One region of the Anoxybacillus sp. FSL W8-1294 genome, then DNA from elsewhere that is predicted to be linked to it. Evidence: riboswitches for the same ligand, from Rfam matches in the RefSeq annotation. Region 1 holds a riboswitch; each other region holds the start of a gene.
The links. A riboswitch is a leader RNA that binds a small molecule or an ion and turns the genes downstream of it on or off. The one in region 1 is predicted to bind S-adenosylmethionine.
Positions count from the first base shown of each region.

Region 2: linked by a shared signal. The riboswitch ahead of NSQ23_RS11820 (bifunctional homocysteine S-methyltransferase/methylenetetrahydrofolate reductase) and the one ahead of NSQ23_RS13610 (methionine ABC transporter ATP-binding protein) in region 1 are both predicted to bind S-adenosylmethionine.
Region 3: linked by a shared signal. The riboswitch ahead of mtnW (2,3-diketo-5-methylthiopentyl-1-phosphate enolase) and the one ahead of NSQ23_RS13610 (methionine ABC transporter ATP-binding protein) in region 1 are both predicted to bind S-adenosylmethionine.

Region 1 covers NZ_CP150179.1:2,495,840-2,505,731, reverse strand. Annotated here, with positions in the region: gene iscB (RNA-guided endonuclease IscB) at 1-834, shown strand, start outside; gene NSQ23_RS13645 (arsenate reductase family protein) at 870-1,229, shown strand; gene gcvH (glycine cleavage system protein GcvH) at 1,287-1,670, shown strand; gene NSQ23_RS13635 (YusG family protein) at 1,704-1,952, shown strand; gene NSQ23_RS13630 (toprim domain-containing protein) at 2,050-2,397, shown strand; gene NSQ23_RS13625 (thioredoxin family protein) at 2,406-2,675, shown strand; gene NSQ23_RS13620 (hypothetical protein) at 2,805-3,104, shown strand; gene NSQ23_RS13615 (O-acetylhomoserine aminocarboxypropyltransferase/cysteine synthase family protein) at 3,169-4,461, shown strand; SAM riboswitch class I at 4,601-4,706, shown strand; gene NSQ23_RS13610 (methionine ABC transporter ATP-binding protein) at 4,782-5,810, shown strand; gene NSQ23_RS13605 (methionine ABC transporter permease) at 5,800-6,468, shown strand; gene NSQ23_RS13600 (MetQ/NlpA family ABC transporter substrate-binding protein) at 6,485-7,309, shown strand; gene sufC (Fe-S cluster assembly ATPase SufC) at 7,673-8,452, shown strand; gene sufD (Fe-S cluster assembly protein SufD) at 8,468-9,772, shown strand; gene NSQ23_RS13585 (cysteine desulfurase) at 9,772-9,892, shown strand, end outside.
Region 2 covers NZ_CP150179.1:2,207,412-2,217,303, forward strand. Annotated here, with positions in the region: gene NSQ23_RS11805 (methyl-accepting chemotaxis protein) at 1-1,304, opposite strand, end outside; gene NSQ23_RS11810 (BMP family ABC transporter substrate-binding protein) at 1,317-2,282, opposite strand; gene NSQ23_RS11815 (YajQ family cyclic di-GMP-binding protein) at 2,449-2,940, shown strand; SAM riboswitch class I at 3,034-3,136, shown strand; gene NSQ23_RS11820 (bifunctional homocysteine S-methyltransferase/methylenetetrahydrofolate reductase) at 3,204-5,051, shown strand; gene metH (methionine synthase) at 5,044-8,433, shown strand; gene cobO (cob(I)yrinic acid a,c-diamide adenosyltransferase) at 8,458-8,979, opposite strand; gene cobA (uroporphyrinogen-III C-methyltransferase) at 8,973-9,722, opposite strand; gene NSQ23_RS11840 (cobyric acid synthase) at 9,715-9,892, opposite strand, start outside.
Region 3 covers NZ_CP150179.1:1,967,632-1,977,523, reverse strand. Annotated here, with positions in the region: gene iscB (RNA-guided endonuclease IscB) at 33-1,337, opposite strand; gene NSQ23_RS10515 (pyridoxal phosphate-dependent aminotransferase) at 1,665-2,837, shown strand; SAM riboswitch class I at 2,927-3,033, shown strand; gene mtnW (2,3-diketo-5-methylthiopentyl-1-phosphate enolase) at 3,094-4,314, shown strand; gene NSQ23_RS10505 (2-hydroxy-3-keto-5-methylthiopentenyl-1-phosphate phosphatase) at 4,311-4,970, shown strand; gene NSQ23_RS10500 (methylthioribulose 1-phosphate dehydratase) at 4,967-5,572, shown strand; gene NSQ23_RS10495 (cupin domain-containing protein) at 5,587-6,123, shown strand; gene NSQ23_RS10490 (DMT family transporter) at 6,132-6,983, opposite strand; gene NSQ23_RS10485 (ZIP family metal transporter) at 6,996-7,730, opposite strand; gene NSQ23_RS10480 (ATP-binding protein) at 7,742-9,157, opposite strand; gene NSQ23_RS10475 (amino acid permease) at 9,260-9,892, opposite strand, start outside.

The DNA.
Region 1 (9,892 bases):
GACACGCAACTCATGCGAAATCCTGAAATCAGTGGCATTGAGTATCAGCAAGGCACGCTTCAAGGATACGAAGTAAGAGAATACTTGCTTGAAAAGTTTGGACGAAAGTGTTGTTATTGCGGAAAAGAAAACGTTCCACTTGAAGTGGAGCATATTATTCCAAAATCGAGAGGCGGGACAGATCGAATAGATAACCTTTGCCTTGCATGTCGAGATTGCAACCAAAGAAAAGGAAACCAAACAGCAGAAGAGTTCGGCTGTCCACACATTCAAAAACAAGTCAAAGAATCATTAAAAGACACAAGTATCATTAACGCAACAAGATGGAAAGTGTACGAAGTATTAAAGCAGGCAAGATTAGATGTTGAGTGCGGAACAGGTGCACGAACAAAAATGAATCGTATTCGTTTAGGTTTGCCGAAAACACACTATTTTGATGCCTGTTGCGTTGGAGAAAGCACACCAAACCACTTGTACTTCAAAACAAAAGAAGTGTTATTCATCAATGCAAAAGGGCGTGGCAGTCGTTCACGCACAAACCTAGATAGATATGGCTTCCCAAGGGGTTATCTTGCAAGACAAAAGTTCTTCTTTGGCTTCCAAACAGGAGACATGGTTAAGGCTATTGTTCCAAGAGGAAAATACAAAGGCGTGTGGTTTGGTGAAGTGGCATGCAGGAAGACTGGAAATTTCGACATCAAAGGAAAAGACGGTAAACGTATCGCACAAGGAATCAGCTATAAATATATTCAAGTCATTCAGCGATTTGATGGATATACTTACAGAAAGGAGGAAGCGGAACTTGCACAAGGCGCAATTCCTCCCCGTGCCTAAAGGCAGGGGCTTCCTTGCGTGAGTTTCGTGAGAAGATGGTAACATTTTATTGGTATCCAAAGTGCGGCACATGTCGCAAAGCAAAAAAATGGCTAGATGACAACAACATTTCTGTGCAAGCGATACATATTGTTGAGCAGCCTCCGTCAAAAGAGCAGTTGCGGACGTTATATGAAAAAAGTGGGCTTGATTTAAAGAAATTTTTTAATACGAGCGGCATGAAGTATCGTGAACTTGGATTAAAAGACAAATTAAAAACGATGACAGAAGAAGACATGCTGCAATTGTTGTCATCAGACGGGATGTTAATCAAGCGTCCAATCATCACAAATGGCGAGCAAGTTATTGTCGGATTTGACGAACAAAAATATCACGAAATGTTTAAATTATCGTGAAATCATGTTGAAAATCGTGTATGATGAAAAAGAAGATGATATGTTGGAGGGAAAACGATGAGCATTCCAAAAGAGCTACGTTATTCACAAGAACATGAATGGGTGCGTGTCGAAGGAAATACAGTTCGCATTGGGATTACGGACTTTGCCCAGTCAGAACTCGGCGATATCGTATTCGTTGAATTGCCAGAAGTGGGGGCGCAACTGACAGCAAATGAGCCATTTGGTAGCGTGGAGTCAGTGAAAACTGTGTCTGAATTATATGCCCCAATTAGCGGAAAAGTCGTAGCTGTGAACGAAGAGTTAAACGACAACCCAGAGTATGTAAACGAATCACCATATGATAAAGCGTGGATGATCGTCATTGAGCCAAGCGATTTAAGTGAAGTGGACAACCTATTAACGGCAGAACAATACGAACAAATGATTAATCAAGAGTAAAACACACATCACAGGGCACCCTATGACACTGGGGTGTCTTTTTTGTTAAAACAAAAAACAATCGATATTACAAAAGATGTTGTTGGGAAATTTAATGAAAACGGCAACTTTGAGCTGTTTTATGACAACGAATGTGTTGGAGGATTTGTTCAAGAAACGAATAAGTTAAAGTTAAAGCATGGATACCAACAACAAAACAGGCGTATTTTGAAAAGCGTAACAGTTACTGAACATCCAAATATGAAATATGTCGATTGTGACATAGAAGGTGGTTGGTGTTAAGGACAGCGCCATCGCTGTCCTTTTGTATTGAATAAAAGGAGAAAAAGTGTACGATCACGAATATAATATACATAAATGAATGTACAAGGTGATGACGATGGCGATTGTTGAGGTAGAAAAAGTGATTATTGTCGAAGGGCGCTCAGATAAACGAAAAGTCGAAAGCATCATTAGTGAGCCAGTTGAAATTATATGTACAAACGGAACGCTTGGCACCGCCAAACTTGATGAATTAATCGATGCTTTGTACGATAAAGAAGTGTACATTTTAGTCGATTCCGATGAAGCGGGGGAGAAATTACGTCGTCAACTCCGTCGAGAGTTTCCGCATGCTGAGCACTTATATATTGATAAAATGTATCGTGAAGTCGCAGCAGCTCCGAAGCATCATATTGCGGTCGTGTTATTAAGTGCAAACATTGATGTACATGCCCAATATTTGTAGAAAGTTGTGTGGTTGTTGTGAAAGTCGTTTATATGTACACGCCGTTATGCGGCACATGTCAAGTGGCAAGTCGAATGGTTGATGTACTTGAGCAGTTATTGCCATCTGTTACATTTGAACGTCAAGATTTAAACTACGTGCCGGACAAAGCGGTTGAGTGGTGCATCGAAAGCGTTCCGTGTTTACTTATTTTTCAACATGATAAACTTGTACAAAAAATATATGCTTTTCATTCTGTTCCATATTTATACGAAACGTTGCGAAAGCTGGCTGAATAAAGCCAGCTTTCGACATATTTCTTGGGAAATTGACGAGGAAACGAGACATTTGTCGAGCGTTTATAGCAGGAACTACTCGCATTTATATGGAAACAATGGATATGAGAAATATGGGACGGGGGCGATTGAATGAACATGTTAGCGCCGATTTTGCCGAATGACTGTTTATATATTCAACTACAATGGGAGAGTCGAGAAGTATTATTATGCATATCGAAAGAAGGGATTCGTCGCGTAGAAGAGGTAGATGGCGAGCGAGTCATTACGATTCGTGGTTCGGCACAGGCAATTATGTCGCTATTGCAAGGGTCTTTAAAACTACAGCAACAACTGCGATTAAACGAATTGTCCGTCACAGCATCGTTTCGTCACATTTTATTGTTAGAGTCGATCTTTTTTCTTGCCAAGCCGTATGATGTTGTTCGTTGACGAACGCATTTTGTCATGTTAAAATTCAAAATATTCACAAATTATTGCGTATGGGGGAGAAACGATGAAATTTGAAACGATTGCTGTTCATGGCGGATTGCAAACGGATCCAGTAACGAAAGCACGTGCGGTGCCTATTTATCAGTCGAATGCATACTTGTTTGATAACACAGAACATGCGGCCAATTTATTTGCGCTAAAAGAAGCTGGATACATTTATACACGCATTCATAATCCGACGGTAACGGTGTTTGAAGAGCGTGTCGCTCAACTTGAAGGCGGTATTGGTGCTTTAGCGGCCGCGAGCGGCATGGCTGCTATTACGATGGCGATATTAAACGTCGCTCAAGCCGGGGATGACATCGTTTCTGCTTCGACGTTATATGGAGGAACGTACAATTTGTTTGCGAATACGTTGCCGAAATACGGCATCACGACACATTTTGTCGATCCGACCGATCCAGAAAATTTCCGCGCTGCCATTACGCCGAAAACGAAAGCCATTTTTGCCGAAACAATTGGCAACCCAAGCCTGCATGTGTTAGACATTGAGGCGGTTGCGGAAATTGCGCATGAAGCAGGTATTCCGTTGATTATTGACAACACGTTTGCAACTCCGTACCTTTGTAGGCCAATCGAGCATGGGGCAGATATCGTCGTTCATTCGGCAACGAAATGGTTGCTTGGTAACGGAACGACGTTAGGTGGTATCATTGTCGATGGTGGAAAATTTGATTGGCATTCGCCGAAGTTTCCAGCGTTTACGACGCCAGATCCAAGTTACCATAATCTCGTATACGCAGACATCGGTGCGGCGGCGTATATCGTGAAAGCACGCGTGCAGTTGTTACGTGACTTAGGACCGGCGATTAGCCCGTTCAACGCGTTTCAGTTTAATTTAGGACTGGAAACGTTACACGTCCGCATGAAAGAACATATTGCCAATACGAGAAAAATCGTCGAGTATTTGGACAACCATCCAGCAGTTAATTGGGTGTTGTATCCGGAACACGACGACCATCCAGCAAAAGAGCTAGCGAAAAAATATATGCCAAAAGGGGCAGGAGCAGTCGTTGTCTTCGGCATTCAAGGTGGCCGTGAAGCAGGGGCTACGTTAATTAACAACGTTAAGCTTTGGTCACATGTGGCAAACGTCGGCGATGCAAAAAGTTTAATTATTCATCCTGCAAGTACAACGCATCAACAGTTAAGTGAAGAAGATTTACAAGCATCCGGCGTAACGGAAGATATGATTCGTTTATCTGTTGGTATTGAAAATGTCGATGATTTAATTGAAGACTTAGAACAAGCGATTGAGTCCGCAACAGGTGTGCGCTCGCTGTATTCACGGGTGTAGCATGCCTTGTGCATATACGCAAAAAATGTTATAAAATTTTTATTGACACCGTCCTTCTTTCGATGATATACTCACCTTTGTAATTTAAAATGATCCTCAAACATATTAAAACGTTAACTGAATAAAGCGTTTAAAAGCGCTCTTATCAAGAGAGGTGGAGGGATGTGCCCGATGAAACCCGGCAACCGTCAGCGCTGCTGAAATGGTGCCAATTCACACAAAGCGTTTGCTTTGAGAGATAAGAGACAGAATGGACGATTCGCGCCTTTCTGTTCTCTTGAGCAGAAAGGCTTTTTTCATGGAAGGAAGGTGACAGCAACGTGATCACATTATCGAATGTAACAAAAGTGTATAAAGCAGCAAGTGGGAATGTAACGGCAGTCGATCATGTGAATTTGCATATCGAACAAGGAGAAATTTTTGGTATTATCGGCTATAGCGGCGCAGGGAAAAGCTCGCTCATTCGGTTATTGAACGGATTAGAAAAGCCAACGAGCGGCGAAGTCATCGTCGATGGCAAGGACATCGGAAAAATTAGTGGAAAACAATTGCGACAAGCGCGCCAACAAATCGGTATGATTTTTCAACATTTTAATTTGCTTTGGTCGCGAACCGTGCGCGAAAATATTGCTTTTCCGTTAGAAATTGCTGGCGTGCCGAAAGAAGAACGGATGAAGCGTGTCGATGAACTCATTCAGCTCGTTGGGCTAGAAGGACGAGAAAATGCATATCCGTCACAACTAAGCGGCGGGCAAAAACAACGTGTCGGCATTGCGCGCGCGTTAGCAAACAATCCGAAAGTGTTGTTGTGCGACGAGGCGACGTCAGCGCTCGACCCACAAACGACAGATTCCATCTTAGATTTGCTCGTCGACATTAATAAACGTCTCGGTTTAACGATCGTATTAATCACTCATGAAATGCACGTTATTCGTAAAATTTGTGATCGTGTAGCGGTCATGGAAAACGGAAAAATCGTTGAAATGGGTGAAGTGCTTCACGTGTTTCGTAAGCCGGAGCAGCCGATTACGAAGCGTTTTGTTCAACAAGTAACTGAGCCGGAAGAAACGAAAGAAGCGATGTTGCATCTTCTTGAGCGATATCCAAATGGAAAAGTTGTACAGCTTACATTTGTTGGCGAAGCAGCTGAGCAACCGCTCATCACGCACATCATTCGACAATTTGATTTAAACGTGAACATTTTGCAAGGGAAAATTTCGCAAACGCATCACGGTTCATACGGGGTGTTGTTCGTTCATTTAGACGGTGCCGATGAAGAAATCGAGCGAGCACTCGCTTTTATTCGCCAGCAAGAAGTTGGAGTGGAGGTGTTGGCGAATGTTCAATGAGCTATTTCCGAACGTCGTTTGGGATAAAATATGGGCGGCAACAATGGAAACGTTGTATATGACCGCCGTCTCCGTTGTCGCAACGTTTGTGCTTGGTATTTTACTCGGATTGTTACTCTTTTTAACGTCTAAGGGAAACATATGGGAAAATCGTTTTATTAACGGTGTGATCGCATCGTTCGTCAACATTTTTCGTTCTATACCGTTTATTATTTTAATTATTTTGCTTATTCCATTTACGAAACTTGTCGTTGGTACAATTCTTGGAGCGGATGCTGCGCTACCGGCACTCATTATCGGGGCCGCCCCGTTTTATGCACGCATGGTTGAAATTGCGCTTCGTGAAATTGATAAAGGTGTCATTGAAGCGGCAAAAGCGATGGGGGCAACGACAGCAACAATTATTTGGAAAGTGCTTCTCCCTGAAGCGTTGCCAGCACTTGTATCTGGTATTACAGTTACAACGATCGCGCTCGTTGGTTATACAGCGATGGCAGGAGTTGTCGGTGCTGGGGGGCTTGGAAACTTAGCGTATTTAGAAGGATTTCAACGCAACAATAACGATGTGACGTTTGTTGCGACAGTGCTCATTTTAATCATCGTCTTTATCATTCAGTTTATTGGTGACTTTGTCACTTCTAAAATAGATAAACGATAAAAGGAGGAAAAAACAAATGAAAAAATGGATCTCTTTACTTGTTGCTGCAGTTGTTGTATTAGCGCTCGCTGCTTGCGGAAAAAGCGAAAGTGCCGAAGAAAAAACGAATAAGCTTGTCGTTGGGGCATCAAACGTGCCACATGCCGAAATTTTAGAAAAAGCAAAACCGATTTTAAAAGAAAAAGGAATTGAACTAGAAATTGTGACGTTCCAAGATTACGTGTTACCAAACAAAGCATTAGCGGATAAAGAGTTAGATGCAAACTATTTCCAACACATTCCTTATTTAGAATCTCAAATGAAAGAGCATGGCTATGACTTTGTGAATGCAGGCGGTATTCATATTGAGCCGATTGGCGTATATTCAAAAAAATACAAAAGCCTTGAAGAGCTACCAAACGGTGCGAAAATCATTATGAGTAACTCTGTTGCTGATCACGGTCGTATTTTATCGATGCTTGAAGAAAAAGGGTTAATTAAGTTAAAAGATGGTGTCGATAAGACGAAAGCAACCGTTGATGATATCGTTGAAAATCCGAAAAATTTAGTGTTTGAAGCAGATATCGAAGCGGGATTGCTTCCGCAAGTATATAAAAACAACGAAGGAGACGCGGTATTAATTAACGCAAACTATGCACTAGATGCTGGTTTAGACCCAGCAAAAGATCCGATTGCGGTTGAATCGCCAGAAAACAACCCATACGTGAACATTATTGCGGTTCGTAAAGGTGACGAAAAACGTAAAGAAATTCAAACGCTCGTTGAAGTGTTGCAATCAAAAGAAATTCAAGACTTCATTTTACAAAAGTATAACGGCGCGGTCATTCCAGCGGCAAAATAAGGATGTCCATTCGGGCGTCCTTTTATATTTTCTCGAAAACGACGCATGATAAAAAGGAAGGAGGCGTGCATATGTCGATGGAACAATGTTTACACGAATATAAGCAAGGGTTAGGCACCGTTTACACAACAAATGCCTCATGTTGGACGAGCGTTTAACGCGTTTACTCGCATGCATTAAAAGGATAGGAATTCCCTATCCTTTTTTACATACGTGATAAAGTAAACAAACTTTAGAAACAAAAAAGTATCAAAATGCTTGCAATAAGGTTGCTAATAATTTTCATCTGTTATAAAATTGTAATGAGAATAAAATGAGAATTACGTTTTTTATGAACATAAGCGAAACTGGAGGTATTTTTTTATGGCAACATTAACAATTAAAGATCTTCACGTTGCAATTGACGGAAAAGAAATTTTAAAAGGGGTTAACCTTGAAATTAAAAGCGGCGAGTTCCATGCGATCATGGGACCGAATGGAACGGGAAAATCGACATTATCGGCGGCGATTATGGGCCATCCAAAATATGAAGTAACAAAAGGAAGCATTACATTAGATGGTCAAGATGTATTAGAAATGGAAGTAGATGAGCGCGCTCGTGCCGGTCTCTTTTTAGCGATGCAATATCCGAGCGAAATTAGCGGTGTAACGAATGCTGATTTCCTTCGCTCAGCGATTAACGCACGTCGTGGAGAAGGAAATGAAATTTCATTAATGAAATTCATTCGTCAATTAGACGAAAAAATGGCGTTTTTAGAAATGAATCCAGATATGGCGCATCGTTATTTAAACGAAGGATTTTCAGGCGGAGAGAAAAAGAGAAACGAAATTTTACAATTAATGATGTTACAACCGAAAATTGCAATTTTAGATGAAATTGACTCAGGTCTTGACATTGATGCATTAAAAGTTGTTGCAAAAGGCGTCAATGAAATGCGCAGCAACGACTTCGGCTGTTTAATCATTACGCACTATCAGCGTTTATTAAACTACATTACGCCAGATTACGTGCATGTTATGATGCAAGGACGCATCGTGAAATCTGGTGGTCCAGAGTTAGCACAACGTCTTGAGGCTGAAGGATACGATTGGATTAAAAAAGAGCTAGGCATTGAAGATGAAGTCGTCGAGCAAGAAGCGTAAGCGTTAGGAGGATTTGTGATGATTGAGACGAAACTACCATTCGACCAACAGTATGTGCGCTCTTTTTCTGAAGGGCGTGGAGAACCGGACTGGCTTTTAAACGTTCGCTTACAAGCTCTTGCGCAAGCGGAACAACTTCCTTTACCGAAGCCAGATAAAACGAAAATTGATCGTTGGAACTTTACACAATTTTCTACTCATCTCGTTGAAAGCGCACCGCTTTCGTCGTTAGAAGAGTTGCCAGAAGAAGTGAAAGTGCTTATTGATATCGATGAGGAACAAAAAAATGTATATGTGCAACGCGATCATACATGTGCATACGCATCGCTTGCCGATGAATTAAAAGAAAAAGGTGTCATTTTTACAGACTTAGCGACAGCTGTTCGCGAGCATAGCGAACTTGTACAAAAATATTTTATGAACGGCGTCAAAGTAAATGAGCACCGTCTTACTGCTCTTCATGCGGCGCTTGTCAACGGTGGAGTGTTCGTATATGTGCCAAAGCACGTTCAAATCGACGTTCCTTTGCAGGCGGTATATGTGCATGAAAAAGCGGAAGCGTTATTTAACCATGTCATTATCGTTGCGGATGTCGGTAGCAAAGTGACGTATGTTGAAAACTATATTTCAACATGTGAACGTTCCGAAGCGATCGTGAACATCATTGCTGAGGTGTTTGCATTAGACGATGCGCAAGTATTTTTTGGCGCTGTGGACAGTTTAGCGAAAGGGACGACGACATACGTAAACCGCCGCGGTATCACAGGTCGTCATGCACGCATTGAATGGGCGCTCGGTTTAATGAACGATGGAAATACTATTTCAGAAAACATTACGCGTTTAATCGGCGACGGTTCGTTTGGCGACACAAAAACAGTTGTTGTGAGCCGCGGTGAGCAAGTGCAAAACTTTACAACAAGCGTCATTCATTATGGAAAGCATACGGAAGGCTACATTTTAAAACATGGCGTAGTCAAAGATGAAGCAACATCTATTTTTAACGGTATTGGCAAAATTGAGCATGGGGCATCGAAATCAAATGCAGAGCAAGAGTCGCGTGTGCTTATGTTAAGCCCGAAAGCGCGTGGCGATGCAAACCCAATTTTATTAATTGATGAAGATGACGTCACAGCAGGCCATGCGGCATCGGTCGGCCGTGTCGATCCGACGCAACTATATTATTTAATGAGCCGCGGTATTTCGAAAACGGAAGCAGAGCGATTAATTATTCATGGCTTTTTAGCACCAGTCGTCAATGAAATTCCGATTGAACGTGTGAAAAAACAATTAATCGAAGTGATCGAAAGGAAAGTTAAATGATGAACGTAAAAGAACTTCGTCAACTATTTCCGATTTTAGATCAACAAGTAAACGGCAAACCGCTTGTTTATTTAGACAGTGCAGCAACGTCGCAAAAACCGCTGCCGGTCATTGAGGCGA
Region 2 (9,892 bases), 290 kb from region 1:
ATGTTCGTTAGCCCTGACTGAATAAGCTGAACCATCTCAAAAATTTGGTTCGTCGCTTTCGATGATTCTTCTGCCAGTTTGCGCACTTCTTCCGCGACGACTGCAAATCCTTTCCCTGCCTCCCCTGCACGCGCCGCTTCAATCGCGGCATTTAACGCAAGCAAGTTCGTCTGCGTAGCAATGTCCGATACAGCTTTAGCCATATCTTCAATTTTGCTTGCATACGCTGCAAACTGCTTCGTTGATTGTTCAATCGAAGCGGTCGCTTTCGCATTTTCATCAATAAACGATTTTTGTTCGGCTAGCGCAGCTTGACCATGCGTGATCGCTTCCACCGCCTCATCGCTATATCGAGCTGTTTGTTCGGTGCGTGTGACATTTTGTTGCACCATTTGTTCCATTCGCTCAATGAGTTGCACCGCGCTTTGCAAGTCTTCCGAAATACTTTGTGCCCCTGCCGACAATTCGTTCGTTGATACGGCAACTTGGCTATTAATTTCCGTCAACATTTTCGTTTCATCATCAATATCTTTCGCAAACGTCTCGACTTGCTTACTTACTGTATCAACCGACTGAAGCAAACCGTTTAGTTGATCAGCCATCGTTGTAAATGCTGCATTTAAATCAGCAAGCTCATCTTTCCCGTTATATTTCACAGGCTCGATGCGCAAATTGCCGCTTGCGATTTGCTTCGCGTTTTCAGCAATTTTTTTGAGCGGCGTCGTAATTTTTTGCGTTAGACGGAATCCGCTAAATCCAGCAAACAATAACACGATGACAATCGCAACGAGCGAAATGGTAATAACGCCTGAAATTTGCTTTTGTAACGTTTGTTGCATATACGTATAATATTCAGCGACATACGTGTTCACGACGTATATGTCGTTTAATACTCCTTCTGCCCGCATCGATTGGCGGCGAATTTCCGCTACATTTCGCGCATCAAGTGCCGCTTTCGATTCCGCATCAAGCGCCGCAAATTTTTTATTCGCCTGTTCAAGTGCAGAACGGAAATACGGTTGAGTTAATCCTTTATTTAACGCTTGAAGTAGCTTTTCCGATTCCGCTAAATGAACAAGCACTTCTTGTTTATTTCCTTCTGTCGGGCTATACGCATAGTTGCTTAAACTTTGCTTCGTCGCCTTCAATTCTGCTTGTAAATGTTGCGTCTTCATCATGAGTGGCACAAAATCTTGATTGGACGATTGAATCGACAGCATATTCATAATAATAAACACAATAATGGCGCCTGCAATAATTGGCGTGGCTAATGAATGAAATAACAATCGCTGTTTAATGGACATCGTATCCCTCCTTTATTGTGCGATGCCGTTCGTCGCTTTTTCTTTCCATTTTTCAAGCGTTGCTTGTTGTTCTGGAGTGAATGTCACAACGCGAATCGGTGCTAAATCAACACCGTTTTCTTTTAAGCCGAGTTCGACCGTCCCTTTAGGCACTTCTTTCTTTTCGACATATTGTTGAATGACCGTATATAGCGCCACATCGACATTTTTTAACATCGATGTCACAACCGCTTTTTCCGCATAAAAATATTGGTCGCTATCGACACCGATCGCATATTTTTTATTCATCTCCGCTTCGCGCAACACGCCAACACCTGTAAACCCTGCTGCTGCGTACAACACGTCGGCACCGTTTCCGATCATTTGTTTCGCGATTTGTGCCCCAAGTTTATCATCACCGAAATTGCCGGCATACACTTCTTGTACCTTCGCTTCTGGCTTCACCGCTTTTACCCCTTGAATAAAGCCGTTTGCAAATTTACGAATTAAAGGTACATCCGCTCCGCCAACAAAGCCAACGTTGTTCGTTTTCGTCAACATGCCAGCGACGACGCCCGCTAAAAAGCTTCCTTCATCTTCTTTAAACGTAATCGAAGTGATGTTTGGTAAATCAGACACCGCATCAATCAATATAAATTGTTGTTTCGGATATTTTTTCGCGACTTTTTCTAAATCTTGTTGCACCATAAACCCAAGTCCGATGACAAGATCGTTCCCAGCTTCAACAAGTTCCGTTAGCCCTTTTTCATACGTTCCGGTTTCTTTTAATTCGCGATAGTCAAAAAAGACGCCAAGTTCATCACGCGCTTTCATCAATCCTTTAAACGCCGAATCGCTAAATGATTGATCGCCAAGTCCAACGTCTGATAACATAATGCCAATTTTTACACGCTCTTTCGGCTGAAATGAGCTCGTTTGCGAACACCCAGCGGCAAGCAACAAAACAAATGCCATCATGAGTGAAATGATTTTTTTCATAAAATTTCCTCATCTCCTTACTATTCGATTAAATCTCACTTCATTTATTATATCGACAACATTCGACAGTTTGTTTACTTTTTAATATAAAAATTTTGTAAAGTTGTTCATATGCCAACGATCGACTATAATGGAAACACAACGAATTTATGCCGAGGTGATCCATATGTCAAAAGAAAGTTCATTTGATATCGTGTCAAAAGTCGATTTGTCGGAAGTCACGAACGCCATCAACATCGCGTTAAAAGAAATTCAAAATCGCTATGACTTTAAAGGGAGCAAAAGCGACATTTCGCTTGAAAAAGACGAGCTTATTCTTATTTCCGACGACGAGTTCAAACTAGAACAACTGAAAGATGTGCTCATCGGCAAACTTATTAAACGTGGCGTCCCTACAAAAAACATTCAATACGGAAAAGTGGAAGCTGCGTCTGGCGGAACGGTGCGCCAGCGTGCGAAACTCGTTCAAGGCATCGACAAAGACAACGCGAAAAAAATTAACACAATCATTAAAAATACAGGTTTAAAAGTGAAAAGTCAAATTCAAGAAGACCAAATTCGCGTCAGCGGCAAAAGTAAAGACGATTTGCAAAAAGTCATCGCCGCGATTCGCGAAGCAGATTTACCGATCGACGTCCAATTCGTCAACTACCGTTAAGAAGGCTATGCGCCTTCTTTTTTCTTTTCTCAAATAAAATAGTTGAATATTTCTAAAAAATCAGTTACATTTATGAGTAACTTCATACACATCATCTTATCGAGAGAAGGGGAGGGACTGGCCCGATGAACCTTCAGCAACCTGACGATCGTCAAGGTGCTAAGTCCAGACAAGCGATTCGCTTGGAAGATAAGAAGGAGCGTGCAACGTCTTCTTCTTATGGAGGAGACTTTTTTATTTGAAAAAGAAACGGAGGAATGGACGTGGGATTGCTAGATGATTTAAAAGAACGCATCGTCATCGCCGATGGAGCGATGGGGACGTTATTATATGCGCACGGCATCGATCGCTGTTTTGAAGAATTAAATGTGACAAAGCCTGAAGAAATCGTTCATATTCACGAAGCGTATATCGAAGCAGGAGCTGAAGTGATCCAAACGAACACATATGGCGCCAACTATGTAAAACTTGCTCGCTACGGCTTGCAAGACGATGTGAAAGAAATCAATAAAGCGGCTGTCCAACTTGCCAAGCAAGCCGCAAAAGGACGCGCCTATGTGCTCGGCACAATTGGGGGACTCCGCAGCACAAATAAAAGCACCATTTCGCTCGAAGAAGTGAAACGAACGTTTCGCGAGCAACTGTACGTCTTGTTAAACGAAGGCGTCGATGGCCTGCTGCTTGAGACGTATTACGATTTTGAAGAACTGCAAACCGTTCTTTCCATCGCTCGCCAAGAAACGACGTTGCCGATCATCGCCCACGTCACCTTGCACGACATTGGCGTCTTACAACATGGCATGCCGCTTGCAGATGCGCTGTGTCAACTCGAACAGCTTGGCGCCGATGTCGTTGGCTTAAACTGCCATCTCGGTCCGTATCATATGTTGCGCTCGCTTGAAGAAGTGCCGATTCCGACGCGCGCCTTTTTATCGGTGTACCCAAACGCAAGCTTGCCGCAATATCGCGACGGACGGTTCGTTTATGAAACGAGCGAACAATATTTTGAAGAAACAGCGCGCGCCTTTCGCGATCAAGGAGTTCGACTCATCGGCGGATGTTGTGGAACGACGCCGAAACATATTTCCGCTATCGCTCGCGCCCTGTCCGACCGCACACCTGTATATGAAAAAAAAGTGAAACAACGGCATACAATCGTCGTGCAAGAAGCGGAACGGGCGAAAGAACCTTCCTTAGCCGACATCGCCCGCACGCGCCGTTCGATCATCGTCGAGCTCGATCCACCAAAAAAGCTCGGCTTAACAACATTTTTAGAAGGCGCCAAAGCGTTGAAAGAAGCACATATTGATGCGCTAACGCTTGCTGACAATTCGCTAGCAACACCACGCATTAGCAACGTCGCTGTCGGAACGATCGTCAAACAACAACTGAACATGCGCCCGCTTATTCACATTACATGCCGCGACCGCAATTTAATCGGCTTACAGTCGCACTTAATGGGGCTTCATACGCTCGGCATGACCGATGTGCTCGCTTTAACCGGCGATCCATCAAAAGTCGGCGACTTTCCAGGGGCGACATCCGTCTACGATTTATCGTCATTTGACCTCATTTCGTTAATTCGTCAATTTAACGAAGGGCTTTCGTATTCTGGAAAACCGCTCGGACAAAAAACGAACTTTTCCATCGCTGCGGCCTTTAATCCGAACGTACGCCATTTAGATAAAGCGGTGAAACGACTAGAGAAAAAAATTGAATGCGGAGCGCAATATTTTTTAACGCAGCCGCTATATAGTGAAAAACAAATCGAAGACGTATACGAGGCGACAAAACATTTGGCGACGCCAATTTACATCGGCATTATGCCGCTTACAAGCGCTAGAAACGCCGACTTTTTACACCATGAAGTACCGGGCATTACATTGTCTGATGACATTCGCGCTCGCATGGCCGCTTGCGCCAATGACCCGATTCAAGCAACAAAAGAAGGATTGGCAATCGCCAAATCGCTTATCGACGCAGCATTCGATTTATTCCAAGGTATTTATTTAATTACACCGTTTTTACGTTACGATATGACGGTCGAACTCGTTCGCTACACGCACGAAAAAGAGCGGCTCAAAAAAGAAAGGACGGTTTACCATGGCTAGTTTACTCGAACAGCTTGAAAAGAAAATTTTAATTATTGACGGGGCAATGGGAACGATGATTCAAGCCGCCAACTTAACAGCGGATGACTTTGGCGGTGAAGCGTACGAGGGATGCAATGAATATTTGACGATCACCGCCCCAGAAGTCATTGCCCACATTCATGAAGCTTATTTTGAAGCGGGCGCGGACATCGTCGAAACGAATACGTTTGGCGCAACGAACATCGTATTAGATGAATACAATCTCGGACATATCGCCCTTGAGTTAAATATCGAAGCGGCAAAGCTCGCTAAGCGAATCGCGGAGCAATATTCAACGAGCGATTGGCCACGCTTCGTTGCTGGTTCGATGGGACCGACGACGAAAACGTTATCTGTTACAGGCGGAACGACGTTTTCTGAACTTGTCGCCGCATACGAACAACAAGCGCGTGGACTATTACTTGGCGGCGTCGATCTTCTTTTATTAGAAACGTGCCAAGATACGTTAAACGTCAAAGCCGCTTTTCTAGGCATAACCGAAGCGTTTAAAGCGGTCGGAAAACAAGTGCCGCTTATGATTTCTGGAACGATTGAACCGATGGGAACGACGCTTGCCGGACAGACGATCGAATCGTTTTTTATTTCGATTCAACATATGAAACCATTTGCCGTCGGCTTAAACTGTGCAACCGGTCCAGAATTTATGACCGATCATTTGCGCACGCTCGCCTCCCTCGCCAATACAGCCGTCAGCTGTTATCCAAACGCCGGTCTTCCGGACGAAGAAGGACATTATCACGAAACGCCAGACATGCTCGCGAAAAAAATTCGCCAATTTGCCGAGAAAGGATGGTTAAATATCGTCGGCGGCTGTTGCGGTACGACGCCTGAACATATTCGCGCCATCGCTGAAGCCGTTCGCGACGTGCCACCGCGCGTCATTCCGAAACAGTTTCCGATGCATGCCGTCTCTGGCATTGATGCGCTCGTTTACGATGAGACGATGCGCCCGCTTTTTGTCGGAGAACGAACAAACGTCATCGGTTCGCGCAAGTTTAAACGGCTCATTGCGGAAGGAAAATATGAAGAAGCGGCAGAAATTGCTCGCGCTCAAGTGAAAAACGGGGCGCACGTCATCGACATTTGTTTAGCCGACCCTGACCGCGATGAAAAAGAAGATATGGAACAATTTATTCAACAAGTCGTGAAAAAAGTGAAAGTGCCGCTCGTCATCGACTCGACAGACGAAGACGTCATTGCCTGCGCTTTATCGTATTCACAAGGAAAAGCAATTATTAACTCGATTAACTTAGAAGACGGCGAAGAACGATTTGAAAAAATTGTTCCGCTTCTTCATCAATACGGAGCAGCGGTCGTCGTCGGCACGATTGACGAACAAGGCATGGCGATCGAAGCGAAACGAAAACTTGATATCGCCCTTCGTTCATACGATTTACTCGTCAACAAATACGGTGTCTCACCGCACGACATCATTTTCGATCCGCTCGTTTTTCCGATCGGCACAGGAGATGAACAATACATTGGTGCAGCGAAAGAAACCATTGAAGGCATTCGCCTCATTAAACAACATTTGCCGAACTGTTTAACGATGCTCGGCATTAGCAACGTCTCATTCGGTTTGCCACCTGTCGGGCGCGAAGTGTTAAACTCCGTCTTTTTATACCATTGCACACAAGCTGGTCTCGACTATGCGATCGTCAATACCGAAAAATTAGAGCGATTCGCTTCCATTCCTGAAGAAGAAGTACGTTTAGCCGAGGCGTTGTTATTTGACACAAACGATGAAACGTTAAACGCGTTTATTCAATTTTATCGCGATAAAACGAAACAGCCGAAACAAGCAAACGTCCATATGACGTTAGAAGAACGGCTCGCCGCATATGTCGTTGAAGGAACGAAAGACGGGCTCATTGAAGATTTAACGCTCGCATTACAAACGTACAGCCCACTTGACATTATTAACGGTCCGTTGATGAACGGAATGGACGAAGTCGGTCGTTTATTTAACGACAACCAACTCATCGTCGCCGAAGTGTTGCAAAGTGCGGAAGTGATGAAAGCCGCGGTCGCCTTTTTAGAGCCGTATATGGAGAAAAACGAAACGAGCGTGAAAGGAAAAGTGCTGCTTGCAACCGTCAAAGGAGATGTACATGACATCGGTAAAAATTTAGTCGACATTATTTTAAGCAATAACGGGTTTCATGTCGTTGACTTAGGCATTAAAGTGACACCACAACAACTCATCGAAGCGGTGCGCCGCGAGAAGCCGAATATGATCGGATTATCTGGATTGCTTGTGAAATCAGCACAACAAATGGTGCTTACCGCACAAGACTTAAAACAAGCTGGCATTTCGTTACCGATTTTAGTTGGCGGAGCGGCTCTGTCACGCAAATTTACCGATACGAAAATTGCCCCTGAATATGACGGTATCGTTTTGTACGCCAAAGATGCGATGGAAGGACTGACGCTAGCCAATCGCATCGTTCAACAAGATATCGTCTATGAGAAAAAAGAAAAAGTGGAACATGTAACAAAACAGCAAAACGCTGTCACTGTCATGACAAAGTCCAATGTGAAGCAAGCACCTATTTACGTTCCGACCGATACAGAAAGGCATATATTACAACACATTCCGCTTTCACACATTGAACCGTACGTCAATTGGCAAATGTTGCTCGGACACCATCTCGGCTTAAAAGGAAACGTCAAACAGCTGTTGGCGGAAGGAAATGAAAAAGCGATCATGTTAAAAGAGCTCATCGATGAATTACTTGCCGAGGCAAAACAAACAAGTTCGCTTGCACCAAAAGCAGTATATCAATTTTTCCCAGCAACAAGCGACGGCGATACGGTGATCATTTACGATCCGCGCGATCAACAAACGGTCATTGAGACGTTTACGTTTCCAAGACAAACGAAAGCACCGTATTTATGTTTAGCAGACTATCTTTCTAGCGAACAAATCGACTACGTCGGGCTATTTGCCGTTACCGCCGGGGCAGGCGTGCGCGATTTAGCACAACGGTTCAAAGAAGAAGGGCAATTTTTGAAAAGCCACGCGATTCAAGCGTTAGCGCTTGAACTAGCGGAAGGATTGGCGGAACGCGTGCATCAAATTATGCGCGACCGTTGGGGCTTTCCTGATTCGCCTGATTTTACGATGGAAGAACGGTTTGCAGCAAAATACCAAGGACAACGTTTTTCTTTCGGCTATCCTGCTTGTCCAAATCTCGAAGACCAAGAGAAACTATTCCGCCTTTTACGCCCAGAAGAAATCGGCATTCATTTAACGGAAGGCTATATGATGGAACCGGAAGCGTCTGTCTCCGCCATCGTCTTCGCCCATCCGGAAGCGAGATACTTTAATGTGTTGTGAAAAAGCTGACTTTAGTCAGCTTTTTCACAAATCAATCCCTTTGATCGCATGAACGCCTTCATGGTAATAATGTTTCACTTCTTTCATTTCCGTCACTAAATCGGCAAGTTCGATCATTTCCTCTTTTGCCCCTCTTCCTGTCACAACGACATGTGTGTGTGCTGGCTTATTCACCAATGTGTACACAACATCTTGAAGCGGCAAAACATCATCAATCGGAAAAGATGTAATCGCTAACGCAACATTTAATTCGTCTAAAATAACGACATCATACATACCTGATTGCACGCACTCTTTCGCTAGCGCCCACCCTTTTTGCAATGCTTCGCGATGCTCAGACGGTGTTTTCGTCCATGTGAAACCAACACCTGTTTGGTGTACGGCGATGCCAAGTTGTTGGAATATTTTCGCCTCACCATATGGACGGTGCGGCGATTTAATAAATTGAATGACAATCACTTTTTTCCCATGCCCCGTGGCCCGAACAGCAAGACCGACCGCTGCAGTCGTTTTTCCTTTTCCGTCCCCTGTATAAACAATCACCATGTTTCTTCCACCCACTTTAACTGATCGTGCAGTTTCACAACATCCCCGACAACAATAATCGCGGGGGAAGAAAGTTGTTTTTCATTGACGATGTCAACGATCGTTTGCAACGTACCGACGACTGTCCGCTGCTTATTTGTCGTTGCCCATTCAATGACGGCCACTGGCGTATGCCCATCTTTCCCATGACGTTGTAGTTGTTCACAAATGTAAGCGATATTTGCCATCCCCATATAAAATACGAGCGTATCTGTCGCTTGGCTAAGCGCAGACCAGCGAATACGATCACGTTCTCCGCTTTGGTGTCCCGCAATAAACGTCACCCCGCCCGCATAGTTGCGATGTGTCACCGGAATGCCGGCGTATGCTGGCGCAGCCACACCAGTAGTCACACCTGGAACGATCTCATACGGGATGCCATGTTTCCGCAAATGCTCCGCCTCTTCGCCACCGCGACCGAACATAAATGGATCACCGCCTTTTAATCGAACAACCGTTTTTCCTTGCAAGGCATGTTCCACAAGCCAATGATGAATTTGTTGTTGAATGTTTCCATGTTTTTTCGGCTCTTTACCGCAGTATAGTAGCTCGGCTTTTTCTTTCGCATATACAAGCAGCTGTTTGCTCACGAGCCGATCGTAAATAATGACATCCGCCCGCTCTATACATTCGCGCCCATATACGGTAATAAGCTTCTCATCCCCCGGACCTGCCCCGACAATGTACACTTTTCCTTTATGCATCACCATATCTCCCCCTTTGAAATTCAATCATTTTTCGTTCAATCGTTCTCACATCGACATGTTTTTCGACGCAATCTGCTAGCTCGTCAAACGCTTCGTTGCGCAATCGCCGATAAAACGGTCGCTCTATAGGGAATAAAACGTGCTTTTTTCGCCGTACATCATTTAAC
Region 3 (9,892 bases), 530 kb from region 1:
TTCACGAAACTCACGCAAGGAAGCCCCTGCCTTTAGGCACGGGGAGGAATTGCGCCTTGTGCAAGCTCCGCTTCCTCCTTTCTGTAAGTATATCCATCAAATCGCTGAATGACTTGAATATATTTATAGCTGATTCCTTGTGCGATACGTTTACCGTCTTTTCCTTTGATGTCGAAATTTCCAGTCTTCCTGCATGCCACTTCACCAAACCACACGCCTTTGTATTTTCCTCTTGGAACAATAGCCTTAACCATGTCTCCTGTTTGGAAGCCAAAGAAGAACTTTTGTCTTGCAAGATAACCCCTTGGGAAGCCATATCTATCTAGGTTTGTGCGTGAACGACTGCCACGCCCTTTTGCCTTGATGAATAACACTTCTTTTGTTTTGAAGTACAAGTGGTTTGGTGTGCTTTCTCCAACGCAACAGGCATCAAAATAGTGTGTTTTCGGCAAACCTAAACGAATACGATTCATTTTTGTTCGTGCACCTGTTCCGCACTCAACATCTAATCTTGCCTGCTTTAATACTTCGTACACTTTCCGTCTTGTTGCGTTAATGATACTTGTGTCTTTTAATGATTCTTTGACTTGTTTTTGAATGTGTGGACAGCCAAACTCTTCTGCTGTTTGGTTTCCTTTTCTTTGGTTGCAATCTCGACATGCAAGGCAAAGGTTATCTATTCGATCTGTCCCGCCTCTCGATTTTGGAATAATATGCTCCACTTCAAGTGGAACGTTTTCTTTTCCGCAATAACAACACTTTCGTCCAAACTTTTCAAGCAAGTATTCTCTTACTTCGTATCCTTGAAGCGTGCCTTGCTGATACTCAATGCCACTGATTTCAGGATTTCGCATGAGTTGCGTGTCGAATTTGGCATTTTCGTATGATATATACCCAATGGGGCATAACTTTTTTAGACGGCTAACCCATGTTTGGATATTTTGCACACGACTCTCTAGTGATGACGGCAACCACCCCTCCTTTCGCTTGCGGTTCAGAAAGCGTGGTTTTCTGTATCTTGTTTTTCGATTTCGTCTTGCTCGACGAAAAGCACGCCTTTTATCTATTCTTTCCTTGATGTCTGTGCGATGGTCAAGTTGCCCTAACCATACCACTTCTTGTCCTCGCAAAATCGCTAATCCTGTATGTCTACTTCCATAGTCGATTTTTAGCCGATATGTTGTTTCATTTTCTGATTCGTCCACTGATTTTTTCAAGATAATGGTAAATGGGAATCGTTTGTAAATCGCCGCCTTCCCTTGTTTCAACAGCTTTCTCGCAACTGCTTCGTGACAAGGAGCAAGCGGACACTTATTTGTGTCTAACACAAAAACCATAGGGTCCTCCCCTTTCCTCTGCTTACGCAGGTCATATTCTCCTCGACCATGTTATAGATGCTTGTTATGTGCAAGACACTAGCGCTACCCACCACGCTTGTTTAATCTTGCACGACAGAGGAACGGGCTGGAGAAGCACCCGAACGTGTCATGACATCTATAACGTAGGCTCTGTTTCAAGCCTTGGTCTGGTCAACATGGGGCTTACAAGCCCATGACTTTAGTCATTGGGTTGTTGACCTCAAAAAAATTTTCTTTACATTTTGATTTTTACAATATATGATGTTTGACTAGAATTTCAACCTTTTTGTGAAGTAGGTGGGAAAAATGACGACATTTCCGCAATCGAACTTGTTACAGCAACTACCGAAGCAATTCTTCGCTTCGCTCGTCCAAAAAGTACATGCGGTCATTGCTGAAGGAAGAGATGTTATTAATTTAGGACAAGGAAACCCGGATCAGCCGACGCCTCCGCATATTGTTGCCGCGCTTCAGCAAGCGGCTGCCAACCCGACATATCATAAATATTCGCCATTTCGCGGCTATTCGTTTTTAAAAGAGGCGGTGGCGACATTTTATAAGCGCGAATATGGGGTAACGATTGATCCGAAAAAAGAAGTCGCCATTTTATTTGGCGGAAAAGCTGGGCTAGTCGAAATGCCGCTTTGTTTATTAAACCCAGGCGATGTTGTGCTCGTTCCTGATCCTGGATACCCAGATTATTGGTCGGGCGTTGTGCTCGCGCGAGCGCGCATGGAAACGATGCCGCTGCGAGCGGAAAACAATTTTTTGCCTAATTATGAGGAGTTGGACGAACGTGTCGTAAAACAAGCGAAACTTATGTTTTTAAACTATCCGAACAACCCGACAGGCGCGACGGCAACACAATCATTTTTTGCTGAAACAGTTTCGTTCGCACAAAAATACGGGATTGGTGTCGTGCACGATTTTGCGTACGGGGCGATCGGTTTTGATGGGAAAAAGCCAGTAAGCTTTTTACAAGTCGAAGGGGCGAAAGACGTCGGCATTGAAATTTATACGTTCTCAAAAACGTACAATATGGCAGGATGGCGCATCGGTTTTGCGGTCGGTAACGAAAGCATGATTGAAGCGATCAACGTATTACAAGACCATTTATACGTCAGCATGTTCGGGGCGATTCAAGAAGCGGCAGCAGTCGCACTACTTGATTCGCAACAATGCGTCGCCGAGCTTGTGGCGACGTATGAATCGCGGCGCAATACGTTTATTCATGCGCTTCGTGAAATCGGGTGGGACGTGCAAGCGCCAGCAGGTTCGTTTTTCGCTTGGCTTCCGGTGCCAAAAGGATATACGTCTGAGACGTTTGCTGACCTTTTGCTTAATCAAGCGCATGTGGCGGTCGCACCGGGCATCGGTTTTGGGGAACATGGGGAAGGCTACGTGCGCGTAGGGCTATTGACGAGTGAAGAACGGCTAAAAGAAGCAGCGGAACGAATCGGACGGTTGCAACTTTTTTAAAAAATGATTGACAAATGGAGAAAGTGCTGGCATAATTCGAATTACATTTACGAAAAACGAACTGTTCAAAAAATTATATACATTGCGAATTCTTATCAAGAGTAGGCGGAGGGACGAGCCCGATGAAGCCCGGCAACCGACTTAACAGCTGTTAAGCACGGTGCTAATTCTCGCAGCAATCGCTGAGAGATAAGAAGAGACGACTGATCGAACCTCTTCTTATGAAGAGGTTTTTTATTTGTAAAGGAGTGGGAGTATGATTACCGCAACGTATTTGATTCATGATGACAAAGATTTGGCGAAAAAAGCGGAAGGAATCGCGCTTGGGCTCACTGTCGGTTCGTGGACCGATTTGCCGCAGCTTGAACAAGAGCAGTTAAAAAAGCATAAAGGCATCGTCGACTGTATCGAACAGCTGGACGAAGACGAGCGCGTCAATACGTATTTCGGGAAGCGGCTTAAACGGGCGCTCGTGCGCATTTCGTATCCGAGCGTCAATTTTAGCGCCGATTTTCCAGCGATTTTGACGACGACGTTTGGGAAGTTGTCGCTTGACGGAACGATTAAACTCGTTGATCTTACGTTTTCGGATGAATTAAAACGGGCATTTCCCGGTCCACGCTTTGGCATGGACGGCATTCGCGAAAAGCTTGGCGTCTTTGACCGTCCGCTTGTGATGAGCATTTTTAAAGCGGTCATTGGGCGTGATTTACAATACGTCACCGAACAATTAAAACTGCAAGCGCTTGGCGGCGTCGATCTCGTCAAAGATGATGAAATTTTGTTTGATAACGACCTTACCCCTTTTGAAAAACGGATCGTCGCAGGAAAACAAGCGTTACAAGACGTGTACGAACAAACAGGGCATCGGACGTTATATGCGGTGAACTTAACCGGAAAAACGTTTGAACTAAAAGACAAAGCAAGGCGCGCGGCAGAACTTGGCGCGGACGTATTATTGTTTAACGTCTTTACATACGGACTTGACGTGTTGCAAGCGCTTCGTGAAGATGACGACATTCGTTTGCCGATTATGGCGCATCCGTCGTTTAGCGGAGCGATCGCTTCGTCGCACGTGTATGGCGTCAGTTATGCGCTTTTACTTGGGAAATTGTTGCGCATGGCAGGGGCAGATTTTTCGCTCTTTCCATCGCCGTACGGAAGCGTTGCGCTTGAAAAGCAACAGGCGCTCGCCATTTCTGAGGAGTTGACGAAAGAAGATTTGTTTTTACGCGCATTCCCTGTTCCATCTGCCGGTATTCATCCGGGGCTTGTGCCGCTTCTTATGCGCGACTTTGGCATCGATTGTGTCATTAACGCGGGCGGTGGAGTGCACGGACATCCGCAAGGCGCTGTCGGTGGCGGGCAAGCGTTTCGCGCCGCGGTGGAAGCGGTGCTTTCTGGGCGTTCGCTTCATGAGGCTGCGACGGAAAACGAAGCGTTAAAACAAGCGCTTGACTTATGGGGGAGCGCATGATGAAGCCGGTCATTTTTTGCGATTTTGATGGGACGATTACGTTAAACGATAATATTATTGCTTTAATGAAACAGTTTGCTCCGCCGGAGTGGGAAGCGATCAAAGACGATATATTGGCGCAGGCATGTACGGTGCAGGAAGGGGTCGGTCGGATGTTTTCGTTGTTGCCGACGACGCTGAAAGAAGACATCGTGCAATTTCTGATTGACACCGCGCGCATTCGCGACGGATTTTCCGACTTTGTCGCGTTTACGAACGAGCGACAAATTCCGCTTTATATTGTGAGCGGCGGCATCGACTTTTTCGTTTATCCGCTGCTTGACGGGCTCGTTGAAAAAGAGCGCATTTTTTGTAACAGCGCCGATTTTAGCGGCGATACGATTCGCATTACGTGGCCGCATGCGTGCGATGAATATTGCCAAAATGGATGCGGCTGCTGCAAGCCGTCGCTTCTTCGTAAACTCGCGCCAAAAGGGGCAAAAACGATCGTCATCGGCGATTCCATTACCGATTTAGCGGCAGCAAAACGAGCCGATCACGTCATCGCGCGCGACTTTTTACTTGAAAAATGCCGTGAGCTAAACTTACCGCATACGCCGTTTACGACGTTTTATGACGTCATTCATGTGTTAAAAGAGAGCGAGGTGATTGTGTGAAAGAGAAATGGGAAGAGCTAGCGGAAGTCAAACGAGAGCTAGCGGCGCGCGACTGGTTTATGGCGACAAGCGGCAATTTGTCGCTGAAAGTGAGCGATGAGCCGCTTACGTTTCTTGTCACCGCAAGCGGAAAAGATAAGCGAAAAGAGACGGCGGAAGATTTTTTACTCGTCGATGCTGACGGACGACCGGCGGAAGCGACGCATGTAAAGCCGTCGGCGGAGACGCTTCTTCACGTTGAAATTTACAACAAAACGAACGCCGGTTGCGTTTTGCACGTGCATACGGTCGACAACAATATCGTTTCAGAACTGTACGGTGACGAAGGGGAAGTCGTCTTTTCGAATCAAGAAATCATTAAAGCGTTCGGATTATGGGAGGAAGATGCGCAATTTCGCATTCCGATTATTCCGAATTTCGCCCATATTCCGACGTTAGCAAAAGCGTTCGCCGACCATGTCCATGGAGATGCTGGTGCGGTGCTTATTCGCAACCACGGCATTACCGTTTGGGGAAAAGATGTGTTAGAGGCGAAAAAGTTTTTAGAAGCGTGCGAGTTTTTATGTCAATATCATGTGAAATTATTGCTTATTAAACGATAAGGGGGAAAATATGTATGGCAGTCATTAAAGTGCGAAACACAGGGGAAGTTATTGAAGGAAAAGAAAACGTTGCGGCGTTTTTAAACAACCAAGGGGTGTTGTATGAACGGTGGGATGCAAGCAAACTTCCTGCTCATTTACAAAACAAGTTTGTATTAACAGACGAAGAAAAAGCGCATATTTTAGCGACGTTTCAGACGGAAATTGAAGATTTAGCGAAGCGGAGAGGCTATAAAACGTGGGACGTCGTGGCGCTTTGTGAACAAACGCCAAATTTAGAAGAGTTGTTGAAAAAATTTGAACAAGTGCATACACATACGGAAGATGAAGTGCGGGCGATCGTCGCTGGTCATGGCATTTTCGTCATTAAGGGCGATGAACAAACAGGTTATTTTGACGTTGAACTAGAGGCAGGCGACGTTATTTCCGTACCAGAAGGAAATCCGCATTTCTTTACGTTAATGGACGACCGTCAAGTCGTTGCCGTCCGTTTGTTTATTGATCCATCCGGATGGGTGGCGCATCCATATGAAGAAAAAGAAGGGGAATAACGCCCCTTCTATTTTTTTGTAAACAGCACAACGCCTGTGATCGTAATGAACGAACCGATCCATTGTGCCACCGTTAACGTTTCATGAAGCAATATGTATGCAAACAATGCGGTAAAAAGCGGATTAAAATTTAAAAACATCCCTGCTGTTGTGGCACCGACTTGTTTCACGCCGACGTTCCAAAGAAACATCGCAAGCACTGTCGCTCCGACGCTCGTATAGATGAGCGCAAGCAAAAACGAGACGTTTACGTGATGAACGGAAAAAGAAGATACAAATGGCAACAATCCAACGACGCCAAAGACGCCTGACCAAAACGTTGCCGCAAGCGGAGAATACCATTTCATGACCGCTTTTGCGCATGCGGAATAGATGCCCCAAACGATGACGGCAGCGATCATCCATACATCGCCGATATTGACGTGTAGCACGCGATGAAGCTGTCCGTGCGTCATAAATAAAAGGACGCCGATAAGGGAGACGGTCATGGCTAACCATTGTCTCATCGTCAGTTTCTCACGGTATACGACGTAAGCAACAAGCGCAATCGCCATCGGATTTAACGTTGAGATGAGCCCGACGTGATCGGCCGATGTGTAGCGAAGCGCCTGAAACATAAAAACGTTAAATAATACGACGCCTGTCATGCCCATCGCAATAAGCGGGATAATGCCGCGTTTTTGCAGGCGGACGGACCGTTCTTTTTTTAATACGATCGGAAATAAAAAAAGAACTGCGATCGTCCAGCGCATAAACGTTAATGAAAGGGGGGAGGCGTGCGGCACGAGCAGTTTGCTTGCGACAAAGTTGCCTCCCCATAGTGCGCTTGTCAATAAAAGAAGCATATAATATTTCGACATGATCCTCATCCTTTAAAACGTTTCGATTAAAAAGACCATCAGTAACAATCCGATAATAAAGGCATACGTGGACGATTGTTCGTTTCCGTCGCCATGGCTTTCCGGGATCAACTCTTTATAAATGATAAACAACATCGCGCCAGCTGCGAACGCCAAACCGTACGGAACGAGCGAATCGACGACGGACGTTAAATAATAGCCAGCGATCGAAGCGACGAGTTCAATAAGCCCTGTGCCCATCGCCATGAAAAACGCTTTTCCTTTTGAAATGCGTTGATTAAATAAAAAAAGCGCAACGAGCAATCCTTCTGGAGCGTTTTGAAAGCCGATCGCTAAGGCGATTAAGTTGCCGATTTCGCCCCCTTCCCCAGAGGCGTAGCTCACGCCAACTGATAGTCCTTCCGGGATGTTATGGAGCGTAATGGCGGCGAGCACAAGGAGCGATTTTTTATCAACAGCTATGCTGCTTTCAGTATGCTTTAAATCAATATGCGGCACCATTTTTTCAAGAAGCGTTAACGTCAATACGCCGATGCATAGTCCAACCGCAAGCGAGAGAAACGTTCCTGAAGATAGCGCTTGAGGAATGAGGCCAAGCATCGATGCCGCCATCATAACACCAGCTGTAAAAGCAAGCAACATGTCGCGCCATTGGTGCGTAAAGGAGCGCGATAAAAATAAAATAGGAATCGCGCCAGCACCTGTTGCTAGCGCAGATAACGTACTGCCAACAAGCATGTCAAACATGTTTCCACCTCCTACTGTAAAGGAAGGCGAACGGTAATCGTCGTTCCTTTATTTTCTATACTATGAATGTCGATCGTTCCTTCATGCATGTCAACGATGCGTTTACATATGACAAGCCCGAGTCCTGTTCCCATTTGCTTCGATGTGACAAAAGGTTGAAACAGTTTGTTTTTTACGTCGTTTGGAATGCCGCATCCATTGTCCGCCACTTGCAGCACCGCCCAGTCATTTTGTTTCGTCAGCGAAATCGTTAGCTCACCGCCATCGGTCATCGCTTCGATCGCGTTTTTCGCTAAGTTTAACACGACTTGTTTTAAATGGTCTTTATAACAGCGAATAGGTAAAGGTACGCGAGCGCATTGCAACGAATACACGACGTTATGCAAATGCGCTTGCGATTCAATAATTGGATGAATGCTTAAAACGATATTGTTCAAATCGCACGTTTCAAACTTTTGTGCCGTCGGTTTGCCGAGAATTAAAAATTCGTTCACAATATCGTTAATGCGTGTAATTTCATTTTGAATGACGGAAAAATAAAGTTGTGATTCGTTATCTTTATGTTTTTCACTTAATAGTTGAATAAATCCTTTAATGCCAGCGAGCGGGTTGCGAATTTCATGCGCCGTGCTTGCGGCGAGTGTGCCGACAAGTTCGAGTTTTTGTGCTTCGGTCTCTATGCGTTCAAGCATCGTTTGCCGTTTTAATAACCAATATTGAATCAGTAGCCAAACAATATGGATGGCGACGATCAGCAATAAGATGTATGGAAGGGATGTTTGCACATTTTGTTTCATCGTTACGTGCGGCACGTTCGCTTCAATTATCCATGGTGCATAATTTAAATGAACCGTCACCGTTTGTTGTGATGGGCGAATGTCGTTTGTTGCCAACAACATCGTTCCACGCTCATCATATAAACGAAACGATGCGCCTTGGTCAATGATTTTCATCCGTTTTTTTATGTAATCCATACGTAATTCCGCCACAAAAAAACCGACTGTATCACTTGTTTTTTCATCGACAATCGGTGTGACGATCGTTGTTGTATGATCGCTGTCAATGACCGTTTGTTTTGTCGTTTTCGCCAATCGCATCGCTGAACTTGTACTTTCAGAAAAAAACGATATGTGATGAAAACGAACGTCTTGTTTTTCTATTTGTTGCAACATGTCGTTTATGTCTTTTTCGCTTAACATCGCCATATGTTTGCTAACCATAAACGCTAACGTCTCGAGTTTTGTCGTTGTCTCCGCAAGAAAGCGATCGAGATCGTTTTTATGTATATTCGCAAACAAGAGCGTTTCTTCGAGCAATTGTTGTTGCTGTTGTTCATCTTGCCAAAGCACAATCCACGCGCTTCCTACAAGGCATGGGATCATAACAAGCAAGATGTACAACCATCGTCTCATTCTCTCTCTCCCCATATATGCTCCCTCAACAAAACAAAATTCAAGGAATATTATAACATAAAGATGAAAAAAAGACGGAGAAAATGAAAAAACCCCGCCAAATGGACGGGGGTTTTGTTATGCCGACTGTTTTTGTTTCGTTTTATGTTCGCTTTGTTGTTTAAGAAGTAGCGGATAAAACAACAAGCTGCTTGCAAGCAAGGCGACGCCGAACAAAAATGTTTTCATATCGGCCGTTCCTGCTTTGACGAGCCAAATGGAATAAACGGTCGCAAGAAGGGCGATGATGCCGTCTGTCATTCGTTGTTTCGTCGTTTCATATGTTTCACCCGTCCAAACGAGCTTCAATTGGAAGACGGAGGCGATGAAATACGGAACGAGATACGATAATGTTGCAATATAAATGACGAAATCAAATGCCGCTGCCATCGAGTTCGAAATCGTCGAAAAAATAAATAGCTGGGCGATCATATTTGAGACGATTAAAGAAAAACGCGGCATGCTTTTTTCGTTTTCTTGTAAAAAGGCGCGAATAAATAATCCTTGTTTCGCTGCTTGATACGGCACTTCAGCACTTAAAAAAATCCAGCCGAGCGTTGAGCCGATTAAACTAATTAAACCGAGTCCGGCAAGCAGTTGCGATCCGATAGGACCTAATACCGTACCGATTGCATCGACGAGCGGTTTTTCAGATTGAATGAGCACATCTTGTTTTAACAGACCCATGACGAGTATGCTAATGCCAATATA